3 regions of the Faecalibacterium hominis (ex Afrizal et al. 2022) genome follow, and region 3 is predicted to be linked to each of the others. Evidence: a T-box and tRNA genes for the amino acid it is inferred to sense, from the RefSeq annotation. Region 3 holds a T-box; the other regions hold tRNA genes.
The links. The T-box of region 3 lies ahead of pheS (phenylalanine--tRNA ligase subunit alpha). A T-box ahead of a tRNA ligase gene usually reads a tRNA of that ligase, here a tRNA-Phe.
Positions count from the first base shown of each region.

Region 1: it has a tRNA-Phe gene. The T-box ahead of pheS (phenylalanine--tRNA ligase subunit alpha) is inferred to sense a tRNA for this amino acid. The anticodon was not compared.
Region 2: it has a tRNA-Phe gene. The T-box ahead of pheS (phenylalanine--tRNA ligase subunit alpha) is inferred to sense a tRNA for this amino acid. The anticodon was not compared.

Region 1 covers NZ_CP186860.1:775,678-780,667, reverse strand. The annotation lists gene ACKXGA_RS03855 (Cof-type HAD-IIB family hydrolase) at 1-377, shown strand, start outside; gene gltA (NADPH-dependent glutamate synthase) at 452-1,846, opposite strand; gene ACKXGA_RS03845 (sulfide/dihydroorotate dehydrogenase-like FAD/NAD-binding protein) at 1,848-2,693, opposite strand; tRNA gene ACKXGA_RS03840 (tRNA-Gly) at 3,030-3,105, shown strand; tRNA gene ACKXGA_RS03835 (tRNA-Val) at 3,112-3,187, shown strand; tRNA gene ACKXGA_RS03830 (tRNA-Asp) at 3,191-3,264, shown strand; tRNA gene ACKXGA_RS03825 (tRNA-Phe) at 3,293-3,365, shown strand; tRNA gene ACKXGA_RS03820 (tRNA-Gly) at 3,374-3,449, shown strand; gene ACKXGA_RS03815 (ABC transporter ATP-binding protein) at 3,549-4,990, shown strand, end outside.
Region 2 covers NZ_CP186860.1:3,003,389-3,008,378, reverse strand. The annotation lists gene ACKXGA_RS14505 (DNA gyrase subunit A) at 1-981, opposite strand, end outside; gene ACKXGA_RS14500 (DNA gyrase/topoisomerase IV subunit B) at 1,166-3,157, opposite strand; tRNA gene ACKXGA_RS14495 (tRNA-Phe) at 3,484-3,559, shown strand; tRNA gene ACKXGA_RS14490 (tRNA-Gly) at 3,600-3,675, shown strand; tRNA gene ACKXGA_RS14485 (tRNA-Asp) at 3,706-3,779, shown strand; tRNA gene ACKXGA_RS14480 (tRNA-Gly) at 3,816-3,891, shown strand; tRNA gene ACKXGA_RS14475 (tRNA-Cys) at 3,921-3,995, shown strand; gene recG (ATP-dependent DNA helicase RecG) at 4,090-4,990, shown strand, end outside.
Region 3 covers NZ_CP186860.1:914,382-919,371, reverse strand. The annotation lists gene ACKXGA_RS04420 (TrkH family potassium uptake protein) at 1-230, shown strand, start outside; gene ACKXGA_RS04415 (MFS transporter) at 285-1,490, opposite strand; T-box leader at 1,848-2,089, shown strand; gene pheS (phenylalanine--tRNA ligase subunit alpha) at 2,176-3,198, shown strand; gene pheT (phenylalanine--tRNA ligase subunit beta) at 3,217-4,990, shown strand, end outside.

The sequences.
Region 1 (4,990 bases), 140 kb from region 3:
TTGAGGAGATGGCAAAGGGAGAAATTTTCCAGGTGCTCATGGGTGGCCGGGAAGAGGAGTACCCAGCTATTTTGAAGGATGTACCCCATGCAAAGATCGCGGCGTGGTGGAATCGGGCTGTGGACATCATTCCGGCCAGCGGCGGCAAGGGGATTGCCGTGGAAAAGGTGTTGGAGTTCTATGGCATCTCCAAAGCCGATAGCATGGCGTTCGGAGATGGCAACAACGATTTGGAGATGTTTGGGGCTGTGGGCACCGGTGTGGCTATGGGCAATGCCTCTGAGAAGTTGAAGGCGGCTGCTGCCGCACACTGCCGTACCGTGATGGAGGATGGCATCTATTGGTACTGTCTGGAACAGGGCCTCATAACGACTTAAAAATATAGTGATGCACAAAAAACAGGTGCACCGTTCAGGTGCACCTGTTTTTTTATGGAGAAGGGAAGTGTTCCTTACTTATTCTGGATGTACTCGTCCATGGCCTTGGCGGCTGCCTTACCGGCGCCCATAGCCTTGATGACGGTGGCGGCACCGGTCACGGCATCGCCGCCGGCGTACACGCCCTCACGGCTGGTCTTGCCCTCGTCACCCTCGGTGACGATGCAGCCGTGCTTGTTGGTCTCCAGGCCGGGAGTGGTGGAGCGGATCAGGGGGTTGGGGCTGGTGCCCAGGCTCATGATCACGGTATCCACATCCAGCTCAAACTCGCTGCCCTTCTTTTCAATGGGACGGCGGCGGCCGGAAGCATCGGGCTCACCCAGCTCCATCTCAATGCAGGTGATGGACTTGACGAAGCCCTCGTCGTTGGCGTGGATCTCCACGGGGTTGCACAGGGTCTTGAAGATGATGCCCTCTTCCTCGGCGTGCTCCACCTCCTCCTTACGGGCAGGCAGCTCGGCCATGCCGCGGCGGTAGACGATGTACACAGTCTCAGCACCCAGACGCAGGGCGCTGCGGGCAGCATCCATGGCCACGTTGCCGCCGCCCACAACGGCCACCTTTTTGCCAGTGCGGATGGGGGTCTTGCTGGTGGGCAGGTAGGCCTTCATCAGGTTGGAGCGGGTCAGGAACTCGTTGGCGGAGTACACACCCTTCAGGCTCTCGCCGGGGATGCCCATGAAGCGGGGCAGACCGGCACCGGAGCCAACGAACACGGCCTCGTAGCCGTACTCGTCCATCAGCTCGTCGATGGTCAGCACCTTGCCGATGACCATGTTGCACTCAAAATCCACGCCCATCTTCTTCAGGCCGTCGATCTCCTGCTGCACGATGGCCTTGGGCAGACGGAACTCGGGGATGCCGTACATCAGCACGCCGCCGGCCACATGCAGGGCCTCGTAGACGGTGACCTTATAGCCCAGCTTGGCCAGATCGCCTGCGGCGGTCAGACCGGCAGGGCCTGCACCGATGATGGCAACCTTGTGGCCGTTCCATGCGGGCACGATGGGGGCGGTGTGGACGTTTTCACGGTGCCAGTCGGCCACAAAGCGCTCCAGGCGGCCGATGCCCACGGGCTCGTTCTTGATGCCGCGGGTGCACTTGCCCTCGCACTGGCTCTCCTGGGGGCAGACACGGCCGCAGACGGCGGGCAGGGAGGAGGAGCGGGCAATGACCTGATAGGCGGCTTCAAAGTCGCCCTCGGCCACATGACCGATGAACTCGGGGATATCGATGCCAACGGGGCAGCCGGTCTGGCAGGGCTTGTTCTTGCAGTGGATGCAGCGCTTTGCCTCGTTCACGGCCATCTCTTCGGTATAGCCCAGTGCAACTTCCTCAAAGTTCTTGTTGCGGACGTTGGGGTCCTGGGTGGGCATGGGGCACTTTTTGGGATCCATATTGAAAGCCATCTTACTTTGCCTCCTCAGTCTTGAACAGATTGCAGGCCTTCTCGCGGGCCTTTGCCTCAAAGGGGCGGTACATGGTGCCGCGGGCCATGGCTTCGTCGAAATCGACGAGATCACCGTCAAAGTCGGGGCCGTCCACGCAGGCAAACTTGGTCTCGCCGCCCACGGTCAGGCGGCAGCCGCCGCACATGCCGGTGCCGTCGATCATAATGGGGTTCATGGAGACGATGCTCTTCAGGCCGTGCTTCTGGCAGGTCTTGACAACGAATTTCATCATAATCAGCGGGCCGATGGTGATGACCAGATCATACTGGTTGCCGGCGGCCACCAGCTCGTCCAGAGCGGCAGTGACCACACCCTTGGTGCCGTAGCTGCCGTCATCGGTCATAATGCGCAGCTCGTCACTGCAGGCGTTGAACTCGTCCTCGAGGATGAGCAGATCCTTATTGCGGAAGCCGATGACGCTGTGGACGGTGCAGCCCTGGTCATGCAGCTCCTTGGCAATGGGCAGGGCGATGGCGCAGCCCACGCCGCCGCCCACAACACAGACCTTTTTCAGGCCCTCGGTCTCGGTGGCGCGGCCCAGGGGGCCCACAAAGTCATGGACGCTGTCGCCTGCGTTCAGGCTGTTCAGCTCCATGGTGGTGCCGCCCACGATCTGGAAGATGATATCCACAGTGCCCTTTTCGCGGTCGTAACCGGCCACGGTCAGGGGGATGCGCTCGCTGTCCTCAAACGGGCGCACAATGATAAACTGGCCCGGCTTTGCCTTTTTGGCAATGAGCGGGGCTTCAATGACCATCTTTGTCACGGTGGGGTTCAGCGCGACCTTTTCAGTGATCTTGTACATTGCGGTTGCTCCTTTTTTCTGGCAAAATCTCGGCACAAAAACACGTCTGCCCGCCCGCGCGGCACAGCAGACGTGTTTTTGTGCAACTTTTTGACAAGTTTATTATAACCTCTTTAAGAAGGGAAAGCAACCGAATTTTCTTTGTGTCTGCCGCCGCAAAGCTGAAACATTTCGGTTTCATTCCGGTTTCGGCTTTGTTTTTGAAAAACAGGCGCAGACAGGCGTGTTTTGCAAAAAGTCTGATTTTTTGGAAATTTGTTGTTGACAAAGCCTGCGTTTTACGCTATAATAGCCAACGTCGCCGGGAGCGAAACCCCGGCAGACCACATGAAATGTGCGGCCGTAGCTCATCTGGTAGAGCGCCACCTTGCCAAGGTGGAGGTAGCGAGTTCGAGCCTCGTCGGCCGCTCCATTTTGTGGAAGTTTAGCTCAGCTGGGAGAGCATCTGCCTTACAAGCAGAGGGTCAGCGGTTCGAGCCCGTTAACTTCCACCATGTGGCCCGGTAGCTCAGTTGGTTAGAGCACCAGCCTGTCACGCTGGGGGTCGTCGGTTCGAGCCCGATCCGGGTCGTTGCTGCTTCTCTGGAAGCAGCTTATATGCCTCTGTAGCTCAGTCGGTAGAGCAGGGGACTGAAAATCCCCGTGTCATTGGTTCGATTCCGATCGGAGGCACTTTATATGCGGCCGTAGCTCATCTGGTAGAGCGCCACCTTGCCAAGGTGGAGGTAGCGAGTTCGAGCCTCGTCGGCCGCTCCAGACAAACAAGCCACTGCAAAACATGATTCGTCGTGTGATGCAGCGGCTTTTTTGTACGTTGAAAGCTTTTTTGGAATTGGAAAAGGAGGGAAAAACGCAGTGATATTCGGCAAGTACATCAACCGGTATTACCTCAAGCATGCTCCCGTACTGCTGCTGGGCCTTGCCGCCCTGCTGACGGTGGATTACATCCAGCTTTTGATCCCGCAGCTCTACCGGCTGGTCATCAACGGGGTGAACCTTGGCCAGGTGGTGGTGAACGGTGAGACGCTGCTCTTTACCAAAGAGGTGCTGCTGCAGCACATCTGTCTGCCCATGATCTGGATCGTGGTGTTGATGGTCATTGGGCGCTTTTTGTGGCGCATCTGTTTCTTCGGCTCGGCGGTGCGGGTCGCAGCAGACCTGCGGGAGCGGATGTTCGACCACAGCCGCAGGCTGTCCCAGCAGTACTATCAGGTGAACAAGGTCGGCAACCTGATGAGCCTGTACACCAACGACCTGGACACCATTCAGGAGTGCTTTGGTGACGGCGTGCTGATGTTCTTCGACGCGCTGACCCTGGGTCTGCTGGCCCTTTATAAGATGTGGACCATGGACGTGCGGCTGACCCTGCTGGCCCTGATCCCGGCGCTTATCATGTTTGCCATCGGCACCCAGATGAGCAAGGTGATGACCCGGCGCTGGGAGGAGCGGCAGGAGGCCTTCTCCGGCCTTTCCGATTTTGCGCAGGAGAACTTTTCTGGCATTGCGGTCATCAAGGCCTTTGTCAAGGAGTACAAGGAACTGCAGGCCTTCCGGAAGCTGAACAAGGAAAACGAGGAGATCAACGTGACCTACACGAAGATCGCCACCCTGCTGGAGGTGCTGGTGACCCTGTTCGTGGAGTCCGTGATCTGCATCATTCTGGGTTACGGCGGTTATCTGGTCTATCAGGGCCGGTTCAACGCCGGCCAGCTGGTGGAGTACATCGGCTACTTTGAGGCCATTGTCTGGCCCATCATGGCTGTGTCCATGCTGATCGAAAAGACCAGCCGCGGCAGGGCTTCCCTGAACCGCATCACTGAGCTGCTGGATGCCCCCATCGATGTGGCCGACCGCCCCGGCGTGGCCGACCTGACCGACCCCAAAGGCGGCATCGAGTTCCGCCACCTGAACTTCCGCTACCCGGACGGCGAGTACGATGTGCTGCGGGATATCTCCTTTACCATTGCGCCCGGCGAGAGCGTGGGCATCGTGGGCAAGACCGGTGCGGGCAAGACCGCCCTGGTGGACCTGCTGCTGCGCACCTATAATGTGCCGGACGGAACCCTGTTCGTGGACGGCAGGGATGTGAACAGCCTTTCCATCCACTCGGTGCGCAATGCCTGTGCCTACGTTCCGCAGGATAATTTCCTGTTCTCGGACACCATCGCCCACAACATTGCCTTTGGTGTGGATGATGCCACCCCGGAGGACATCGAGCGTGCGGCAAGCATGGCTGATGTGCGGGATAATATCGTGGATTTCAAGGACGGCTACGAGACCGTTCTGGGCGAACGCGG
Region 2 (4,990 bases), 990 kb from region 3:
GTCCACGCCGCGCTTGAGATCAAGGGTCAGCTTGAGGCCGTTCAGGTCGGTCTCATCCCGCATATCGCTGATCTCTTTGATCTTGCCCGCCTTGACCAATTCGGCGATCTTGTCCATGATGGCTTCCACAGTGGTGGTAGGCGGGATCTGCGTGATCTCCAGCATATTCTCGCCGGGCACCACATTGTACCGGGCACGCACCTTGATGCTGCCCCGGCCATTCTCATAGACCTCCCGCATCTGGGCCTCATCGTACAGGATCTGGCCGCCGCCCACGAAATCCGGGGCAGGCATGGTGGTGGAGATATCGTGTTTGGGATCCTTCATCAGGGCCACGGTGGTGGCGCACAGCTCTGCCAGATTGAAGGAGCAGATGTTGCAGGCCATGCCGACTGCAATGCCCAGGGTATTGTTGGCCAGAATGGTGGGGAAGGTCACGGGCAGCAGGGTCGGCTCGGTGGTGGTGCCGTCGTAGTTGGGCACAAAGTCCACGGTCTCCTTATCGATATCCCGGAACAGTTCCTCGCAGACTCCCTCGAGCTTGGCCTCGGTATAACGGGCAGCGGCGCAGGACATATCCCGGCTGTACGCCTTGCCAAAGTTGCCCTTGCTGTCCACAAAGGGCACCAGCAGGCTCTCGTTGCCCCGGCCCATGCGCACCATGGTATCGTAGATGGCGGCATCACCGTGGGGGTTCAGGTGCATGGTGCTGCCCACGATGTTGGCCGACTTGGTGCGGGCACCCTTCAGCAGGCCCATCCCGTACATGGTGTACAGCAGCTTGCGGTGGGCGGGCTTGAAGCCATCGATCTCGGGCAGGGCGCGGGAGACGATGACACTCATCGCGTAGGGCATATAGTTGGTCTCCAGCGTGCTGGTGATGGGATCTTCCAGCACACTGCCCGCGTTCAGGATCTCAACGCCGTCGCCCAGCTGCGGGCGGACAGGCTTGGTCGTTTTTTTGGTTGTTCGTTTTGCCATTTTTGCTCCTCTATATCAGCATCTATATCCCGGATTCAACCCCTCAGTCTCGCATACGCTCGACAGCCCCCCTAATAGTGGGGCCCTTGGCATAGAGGGGAACTCGCAGGGCGTTCCGCAACGCCAGAGCCTCCCCTACTAGGGGAGGTGGCAATGCAAAGCATTGACGGAGGGGTTTATCTCGTCAGCTCACATCCAGATCATCCAGATATTCCGCGCCGTGCTGTGCAATATGTTCTTTGCGTCCGGCAAGGTTATCTCCCAGCAGCAGGTCAAACACCCGGGCCGTTTCCTCCACGTCCGTGGGCAGCACCTTGATCAGGCGGCGGCTCTCGGGGTTCATGGTGGTCAGCCACATCATCTCGGGGTCGTTTTCGCCCAGACCTTTGGAGCGCTGGATGGTATACTTTTTGTCGCCGATCTCCTTCAGGAAAGCTGCCTTTTCCAGCTCGGTGTAGGCAAAATAGGTGTGGTCCTTTGTGGTGATCTCATACAGCGGCGATTCCGCGATATAGACATAGCCCTCGTTGATCAGAGTGGGGGTCAGCCGGTAGAGCATGGTCAGCACCAGCGTACGAATCTGGTAGCCGTCCACGTCAGCATCGGTACAGATGACGATTTTGTTGTAGCGCAGGTTATCGATGTTGAAGGTGGCAAGCTCCTTGTTGTGCTTGCCGCCCAGCTCCACGCCGCAGCCCATGACCTTGATAAGGTCCACGATGACATCGGACTTGAAGATGCGGGCATAATCGGCCTTCAGGCAGTTCAGGATCTTGCCGCGGATGGGCATGATGGCCTGATATTCACTGTCGCGGCTCTGCTTGACCGCGCCCATAGCGGAATCGCCCTCCACAATGTAGAGCTCCCGGCGGGAAGCATCCTTGGTGCGGCAGTCCACGAACTTCTGCACCCGGTTGGCCAGATCGATCTGGGTGGAGAGCGTCTTTTTGATGCTCTGGCGGGTCTTTTCGGCGTGCTCGCGGCTCTGCTTGTTCACCAGCACCTGCTGGCAGATCTTCTGGGCCTCCTCCGGCTTTTCAAGGAAGTAGACCTCCAGGTAATGCTTGAGGAAATCAGTCATGGCCTGCGAGACGAACTTGTTCGTGATGGCCTTCTTGGTCTGGTTTTCGTAGCTGGTGCGGGTGGAGAAGCTGGACGAGACGTAGACCAGGCAGTCCTGCACATCCTGGAAGCTGATGGCGCTCTCGCCCTTCTTATAGAGGTTCTTGTCCTTCAGGTATTTGTTGATCTGGTAGACAAAAGCCGTGCGGACGGCGTGCTCGGGGCTGCCGCCGTGTTCCAGCCAGGAGGAGTTGTGATAGTATTCCAGCAGCTGCACCTTATTGGAGAAGCAGAAGGCAGCGCTCATCCGCACCTTATAATCCGGCTGATCCTCACGGTCACGGCCGGAGGCCTCGCTTTCGCAGCTGAACACCGGGGTCAGGGTATCCTCTCCTGCCACCTCCTGCACATAGTCGGCGATGCCGTTCTGGTAGCACCAGCTCTCCTTCCAGGGCTTGCCGGTGGCGGGGTCCTTCTCCTTTTCGTCCGTAAAGTTCAGGGTCAGGCCCGCGTTGACCACGGCCTGACGGCGCAGCACATCCTTATAGTAGCTGCCGGGCACGTCAATGTCCGTAAACACCTCATCGTCGGGCTTCCAGTGGATGATGCTGCCGGTACGGCGGCCCTTGTAGGGCTCCTTCTGCAGGCCGCCCACATTCTCGCCCCTTTTGAAGTCGAGGTGGTAATGAAAGCCGTCGCGGTAGATATCGGCGGTCATCCAGGCAGAAGCGTACTGGGTGGCGCACAGGCCCAGGCCATTCAGGCCCAGGCTGAACTCGTAGTTATCCTCACCCTCACCGTATTTGCCGCCCGCGTACATCTCACAGAACAGCAGCTCCCAGTTGTAGCGGCCCTCGCCGTTGTTCCAGTCCACGGGCATACCGCGGCCAAAATCCTCCACGATCACGCTGCCGTCCTTGCAGCGGGTCACATTGATGGTATCGCCGTGGCCATCACGGGCTTCATCGATGGAGTTGGAGACGATCTCAAAAATAGAGTGGGCGCAGCCTTCCACGCCGTCTGAGCCAAAGATGACGGCCGGGCGCTTGCGCACACGGTCGGCACCCTTCAGCGAAGTAATACTTTCGTTGCCATATTCCTGTTTTCTTGCCATGCTGTCCTCCGGGCCTGTTCTCTTGTAATAAGCAGGTCGTCAAATCAAAACGCCTTTGCTCTTTCCCTTATAATAAGTATAAGCGATGTGTAAAGAGCAAAAGCGTCGGTGTTCTTTTCTTTTATTAAACCATAGGTTGTATTACTTGTCAATTTCTTCGGGCAGATTTCTTGTCCTCCCGATCCGGCAAAAAAGCGCTCAAAAAGTCATTCTTATTTTGCACGTTGAAACGCATAAAACGAAAAAAGTTTCAGTTTTTTTCAAAAAATTTGAATTTACCCCTTTACAAAATCAAAATTTCAGGTATAATAATCATCGTCCGGTGCGCCTCTGTAGCTCAGTCGGTAGAGCAGGGGACTGAAAATCCCCGTGTCATTGGTTCGATTCCGATCGGAGGCACCACCTTTCAGAAGAACAAGAATTACTCCTGTTCCTCTGATATGCGGCCGTAGCTCATCTGGTAGAGCGCCACCTTGCCAAGGTGGAGGTAGCGAGTTCGAGCCTCGTCGGCCGCTCCATAACGGAGTGGTAATAATCACTCCGGATATGGCCCGGTAGCTCAGTTGGTTAGAGCACCAGCCTGTCACGCTGGGGGTCGTCGGTTCGAGCCCGATCCGGGTCGTCTTTCCCTGTGGTGCAAGGGTAAATGCACCAATATGCGGCCGTAGCTCATCTGGTAGAGCGCCACCTTGCCAAGGTGGAGGTAGCGAGTTCGAGCCTCGTCGGCCGCTCCAAATGGAGTGGAAATATTCACTCCAAATATGGTGACGTGGCCAAGTGGTAAGGCAAGGGTCTGCAAAACCCTCATCCACCAGTTCAAATCTGGTCGTCACCTCCAAAAGTTCCCGGAAGCTGCGGCTTCCGGGATTTTTTGTTTTCTTTTGCCGCCGGACGTGCTAGAATAAAGAAAACCACGAGAGGAGTCTCCTGCCATGCCCGCTGAACATCACACCACCCTGACCCCGGACACGCCGGTGCGCTACCTCAAGGGCGTGGGGCCCAAGACCGCCGAGCGGTTCGAGAAGCTGGGCATCGTGACACTGGCCGATCTGCTCTGCCACTATCCCCGGCGGTACATCGATTTTTCCCGTCCCTACTCCATTGCCGAGGCCCCGCCAGACACCGAGTGCGTGGTGAAGGCCGAGGTGTTCGCCAAACCTGCTGGGCGCATCCTGCCGGGCGGGCGGCGGATGGAGCGCATCACCGCCGGGGATGATGTTTCCAGCCTGGAGATCACCTGGTTCAACAATCCCTATGCCACCCAGAAGCTGGAGCTGGGGCAGGAATACTATTTTGAGGGCATCGTGACCGGCGGGATGCTTCGCCGTCAGATGGTCAACCCGCAGGTGCGCACAGCGGCACAGATCACCGCCGCTCCCTTCGAGGCCGTTTACCCCCAGACCGAGGGGCTTTCCAGCACTGTGATCGCAAAATGCATCCGGCAGCTGCTCCCCCATGCGGAACTCCTGCCCGACCCGCTGCCAGAGGAGATGCTGAAAAAATACCGCCTGCTCTCCAAGGCCGATGCCGTGCGGGCCATCCACTGCCCTGCCACGGAAGAGGAGGCTTTTGCAGCCCGGCGGCGGCTCATCTACGAGGAGCTGCTGGTGCTCCAGTTGGGCATTGGACGAATGAAGAACCGGGGCAGCGCCTCCACCGGTGCACCCATGCAGCGGCTCGACCCGGCCCCCTTCTGGGCATCGCTCCCCTTCTCCCCCACCGGTGCCCAGCGCCGGGCCGTAGACGAAATTCTGACCGATCTGTCCGGCAGTACCTCCATGAACCGCCTTTTGCAGGGCGATGTGGGCAGCGGCAAGACGCTGGTTGCCGCCG
Region 3 (4,990 bases):
CCTTCTTCCTCATCAGTCTGGATGGCTTTGACATGGTGACCAACTTCACCGCCATTGCCGCCACGTTGAACAACATCGGCCCGGGCCTTGCCCAGGTGGGCCCCATGATGAACTTTGGCAGCTACTCCAACCCCGCCAAGCTGGTTATGATCTTTGACATGCTGGCGGGCCGTCTGGAGATCTTCCCCATGCTGGTGTTCTTTATGCCGGACACCTGGCGGCGGTTCTGAGCAAAATAACAAAGCGGATGCGCTCCCACCGGAACGCATCCGCTTTTTGCTGTATCAGGATTCCTGCGGCTTTTTCCCCAAGAGCGCCACGCCGCTCAGCACGATGACCCCGCCCAGCAGGGCAAGGCCCGCACCAGCCTGCCCGAAGGCATCGCCGACAGCACCCACCAGAGGACTTGCGGGAATCATCAGCAGGCTGTATGCCATGCCGTCCACGCTGATGAGGGTGGCCCGCTGGTCACTGGGGATGGCATCGTTCAGCTTCTGGCTCTCGTGGAGCAGATAGACCTCCAACACACCCTGCACCAGCATCATGCCCAGGATGCCGCCCCAGGCAGGCGCAGCACCCACCAGCAGAGTGCCCACACCGCAGAGCAGGGCACAGGCTGTGTAGAGCCGCCGCATGGAACGGCATCTCACCCTGCGGCCGATCTCAGTGCCCGCAACGCAGGCCAGACCGCCCAGCAGCAGGGGAAGGAAGAGCAGCTCTGTGGGCCAGCCCAGCTCAACGAGCCGCTGCTGCAAAAACATCTTGGTCAGGTAACTGGGCACGCTGATGAGGGCGCTGGATGCGATAAGCTTCACCGCCATTGGGCAGGTGCGCAGGACATGCAGGCTGTCCTGCACCAGCTGGCGGAACTGTTCGGGCAGAGCGTGCAGCGGGTGCTTTTCCCGGCTGGCCTGCGACTCAGTGACGATGGGCTCCGCAAGTAGCATATTGGCAAGGGCAGAAGCACCCTCAAAGGCGGCGTTCAGCAGATAAAAGCCCGCGTAGCCGAGAAACCGGTTCAGGATGCTGGCCATGGAGCCTATGGCGTTGGCCAGCATGGAGATCTGGGAGCCGTTGGCAGAGACCTGAATGTATTCCTCTTCGCAGCCCTCCTGTTTCAGGCTGTCGTAGAGCAGCGCCGTGGAGGTGCCGGAAAACATGGTCATAGCCAGCGCGTTCAGCCCCATGGCAAGGCAGATGGTGAATAGGTCTGACGCAAAGGCCATCAGCAGGCTTTGCAGGACCATGCACACGCCGCCGGACACGAGGGTCTTTTTCCGGCCCAGCAGGTCTGCCGCCATGCCGCTGGGCACCTCACACAGCAGGCTGACAACATGGAACACGCTCTCGGCCAGGCCAATCTCCCACAGGGAGAAGCCCCGGGCCGCCAGCAGGGCCACCCATACCGCATCCGTGATGCGCAGGCCGGAGAAGAGATCAGAAGTATAAATGCAGGCGAGCTGCTTTTTTAAATTGAGTTTATGATCCATTGGAAACACCCTTTCTATTTATAGTGAATGATTCAAAATAGAAAGTGTACCCAAAACAAAAGCGCCCCACAGCAAAGCTGCGCGGCGCTGAAAATCATGCTCCACGCTTTGCTGAAAGAGACAAAAGGGTACACTTCGAGCCGGAAAGTATTAAATCTGACCTTTTTTGAAAAAGATGCAGCCATTCCAACCCATCTGGGTGTACCCTCCTTTCAGTAAAACGTTACGCTTACAATACCATACTTTCGGCCAAAATACAAGCAAAACCGTAAAATTCAGGGAAAAAGTGCCGCCCCGGCTTGCAAACAGGCCCAAAGTGTGGTAAGATGATATCCGGTTATGAAACCTGAATATCTTGAAAACGCAGCGACGGAGAGAGTACGCATGCAGTTCCACAGCAAAGAGAGAAGCTTCACCGGCTGAAAGGGCTTCCGCGTGGGTGTGTGCCGAAGTTCGCTCCTGAGCGGCCTGCCCGAACGGTTTCTATTAGGGCAGGACGGCGCGCCCCGTTACGGCGTTTGAGAGCCGCCCTTCTTTGTGCAGGGCGGAAACCGGGTGGTACCGCGGAGCATTGGATTTGCAAAGGCTTCGTCCCTTTTGTCCGGCCAGAAATGGCCCGGCAGGGGACGGGGCCTTTTTTTGCTGCCCCGCTTTGAAAACACGAACTGAGAAGGAGAGAATTTCCATGCAAGCAATGATCGACGAGCTGGCCAAACAGGCCGCAGAGAGCCTCGGTCAGGTCTCTTCCAAGGAGACGCTGGCCTCGTTCTGGCAGGAATATCTGAGCAAAAACGGCAAGATCCCCGCGCTGATGAAGAATCTGCGCTCTGTCGCGCCCGAAGAGCGCCCCGCCATGGGCAAGATCATCAACGAGCTCAAGCAGAAGGTGCAGGCAGACTACGATGCCGCCGCTGCCAAGGTGAAGGAGGCCGAGCTGGCCGCCCGCAACGCCGCTGAGACCGTGGACATCACCCTGCCCGCCAAGACCCGCACGGTGGGTGGTCTGCACCCCCTGACGCTGGTCACCAACCAGATCATCGACGTGTTCTCCGGCATGGGCTTTGCCGTGGCCGACGCACCTGAGATCGAGGACGACGACCACAACTTCACCCGCCTGAACGTGCCCAAGGATCACCCCGCCCGCGATATGCAGGATACCTTCTACCTGTCCGACGAATTCCTGCTCCGCACCCAGACCTCCGGCGGCCAGATCCGCACCATGGACAGCCAGAAGCCGCCCATCAAGGTGCTGATCCCCGGCCGTGTGTTCCGTTCCGATTCCGATGCCACCCACAGCCCCATGTTCCACCAGATGGAAGGCCTGGTCGTGGATAAGGGCATCACCCTGGGCGACCTGCAGGGCGCACTGAACACCTTTGTGCAGAAGCTGTTCGGCAAGGACACCCGCACCCGCCTGCGTCCCTCTTACTTCCCCTTCACCGAGCCCAGTGTGGAGGTCGATGTCAGCTGCTTTGAGTGCGGCGGCAAGGGCTGCCCCCTGTGCAAGCACACCGGCTGGATCGAAGTTCTGGGCGGCGGTGTTGTCAACCGCAAGGTGCTGGAGAACTGCAACATTGACCCGGATGAGTATTCCGGTTTCGCCTTCGGCATTGGCATCGAGCGCATCGCCATGCTGAAGTACGGCATCAACAACATCGGCCTGATGTTCGAGAACAACCTGCAGTTCCTCAAGCAGTTCCATGAATAAGAGGGGAGAGAACAGACAATGAAAGTACCTTTCAGTTGGTTAAAAGAATTCGTTGATATCGACGTTACCGCTCAGGAGCTGGAGGAGAAGCTGTTCTCCTGCGGCTTTGAGGTGGAAGAGCTGATCCCGCTGGATGCAGGCATCAGCAAGGTGGTCGTTGGCAAGATCGTGGAGATGGAAAAGCAGGAGGGCACCCACCTGACCAAGTGTGTGGTGGACTGCGGTGACTACGGCCACGATATCCGCATCAGCACCGGTGCCGCCAATATGAAGCTGGGCGACTGTGTGCCCGCCGCTCTGGATGGCTCCACCCTGCCCGGCGGCATCAAGATCAAGGCCCGCAAGATGCAGGGCGTGGAGTCCAACGGTATGCTCTGCTCCGGCGAGGAGCTGGGCCTGAACGATGACCTGTTCCCGGGCTCTGAGGTCTATGGCCTGCTCATCCTGCCCGAGGATTCCGTTCCCGGCACCGACATTGCACCCGTTGTCGGCCTGGATGACTATATCTTCGATATCTCCATCACCGCAAACCGCCCTGACTGCCAGTCCGTGCTGGGCATTGCCCGCGAGGTCGCTGCCATTCTGGGCAAGCCCCTGCACATGCCCGCCATGGATTACAAGGCTGTCTGTGAGCCGGATGCTCCCATTACCGTCCAGGTGGAGGCCCCCGACCTGTGCCCCCGTTATATGGCACACTACGTCCGCAACATCCGCATGGGCGAATCTCCCCGCTGGATGAAGCGTCATCTGGCCCTGTGCGGCCTGCGCTCCATCAGCAACGTGGTGGATATCACCAACCACACCCTGCTGGAAATGGGCCAGCCCATGCACGCCTTTGACCTGAACAAGGTCGTCGGCCGCACCATTGATGTGCGCCGTGCCCACGAGGGTGAGAAGATCGTGACCCTCGATGAAAAGGAGTTCACCCTGAACCCCAACAATCTGGTCATCTGCGATGCCGAGAAGCCTGTGGCTCTGGCCGGCATCATGGGCGGTGCCAACTCCGGCATGGATGAGAACACCACCAGCCTGCTGTTCGAGTGCGCCACCTTCGCCCGTGACTGCGTCCGCAAGACCAGCCGTGCCCTGGGCCAGAACAGTGATTCCTCTGCCCGCTATGAAAAGGGTGTGGACCGCAACTCTCCCGAGCTGGGCCTGGCCCGTGCCTTGCACCTGATCCAGGAGCTGGACTGCGGCGATATCACCACCCTCGAGTATGACCTGACCGATGGCCGTCCGCTGGAGCGCAAGCACATCGTGACTACCCCTGCCAAGATCTGCGGTGTGCTGGGCATCACTGTGCCCGAGCAGACCATGATCGATATCCTGCAGCGCCTGGAGTTCACCGTGGATGTGCAGGCCGATGGCAGCTGGGATGTGTCTGCTCCTCTCTACCGTGAGGATGTGGAGAGCTTCCCCGATCTGGCGGAGGAGGTCATCCGTGAGTACGGCTATGACCACATCAACCCCACCTTCCTGAACACCGCCTCTGTCACCAACGGCGGCCTGAACTACGCACAGAAGCAGCAGCTCAAGACCAAGCGCCTGCTGGCTGCACAGGGCTTCTATGAGGCCTCCACCCTGGCCTTCTACTCCAACGCGGAGCTGGATATGCTGCACATCCCTTCAGACGATGCCGCCCGCATGGCCATCCGCATCCTGAACCCCATCAGCGAGAACCTGTCCATCATGCGCACCCTGCTGACCCCGTCCATGCTGAACGTCATCGTGGACAACCTCAAGAAGGGCAATGCCGAGGGCCGCCTGTTCGAGATGGCTCCCGTCTATCTGG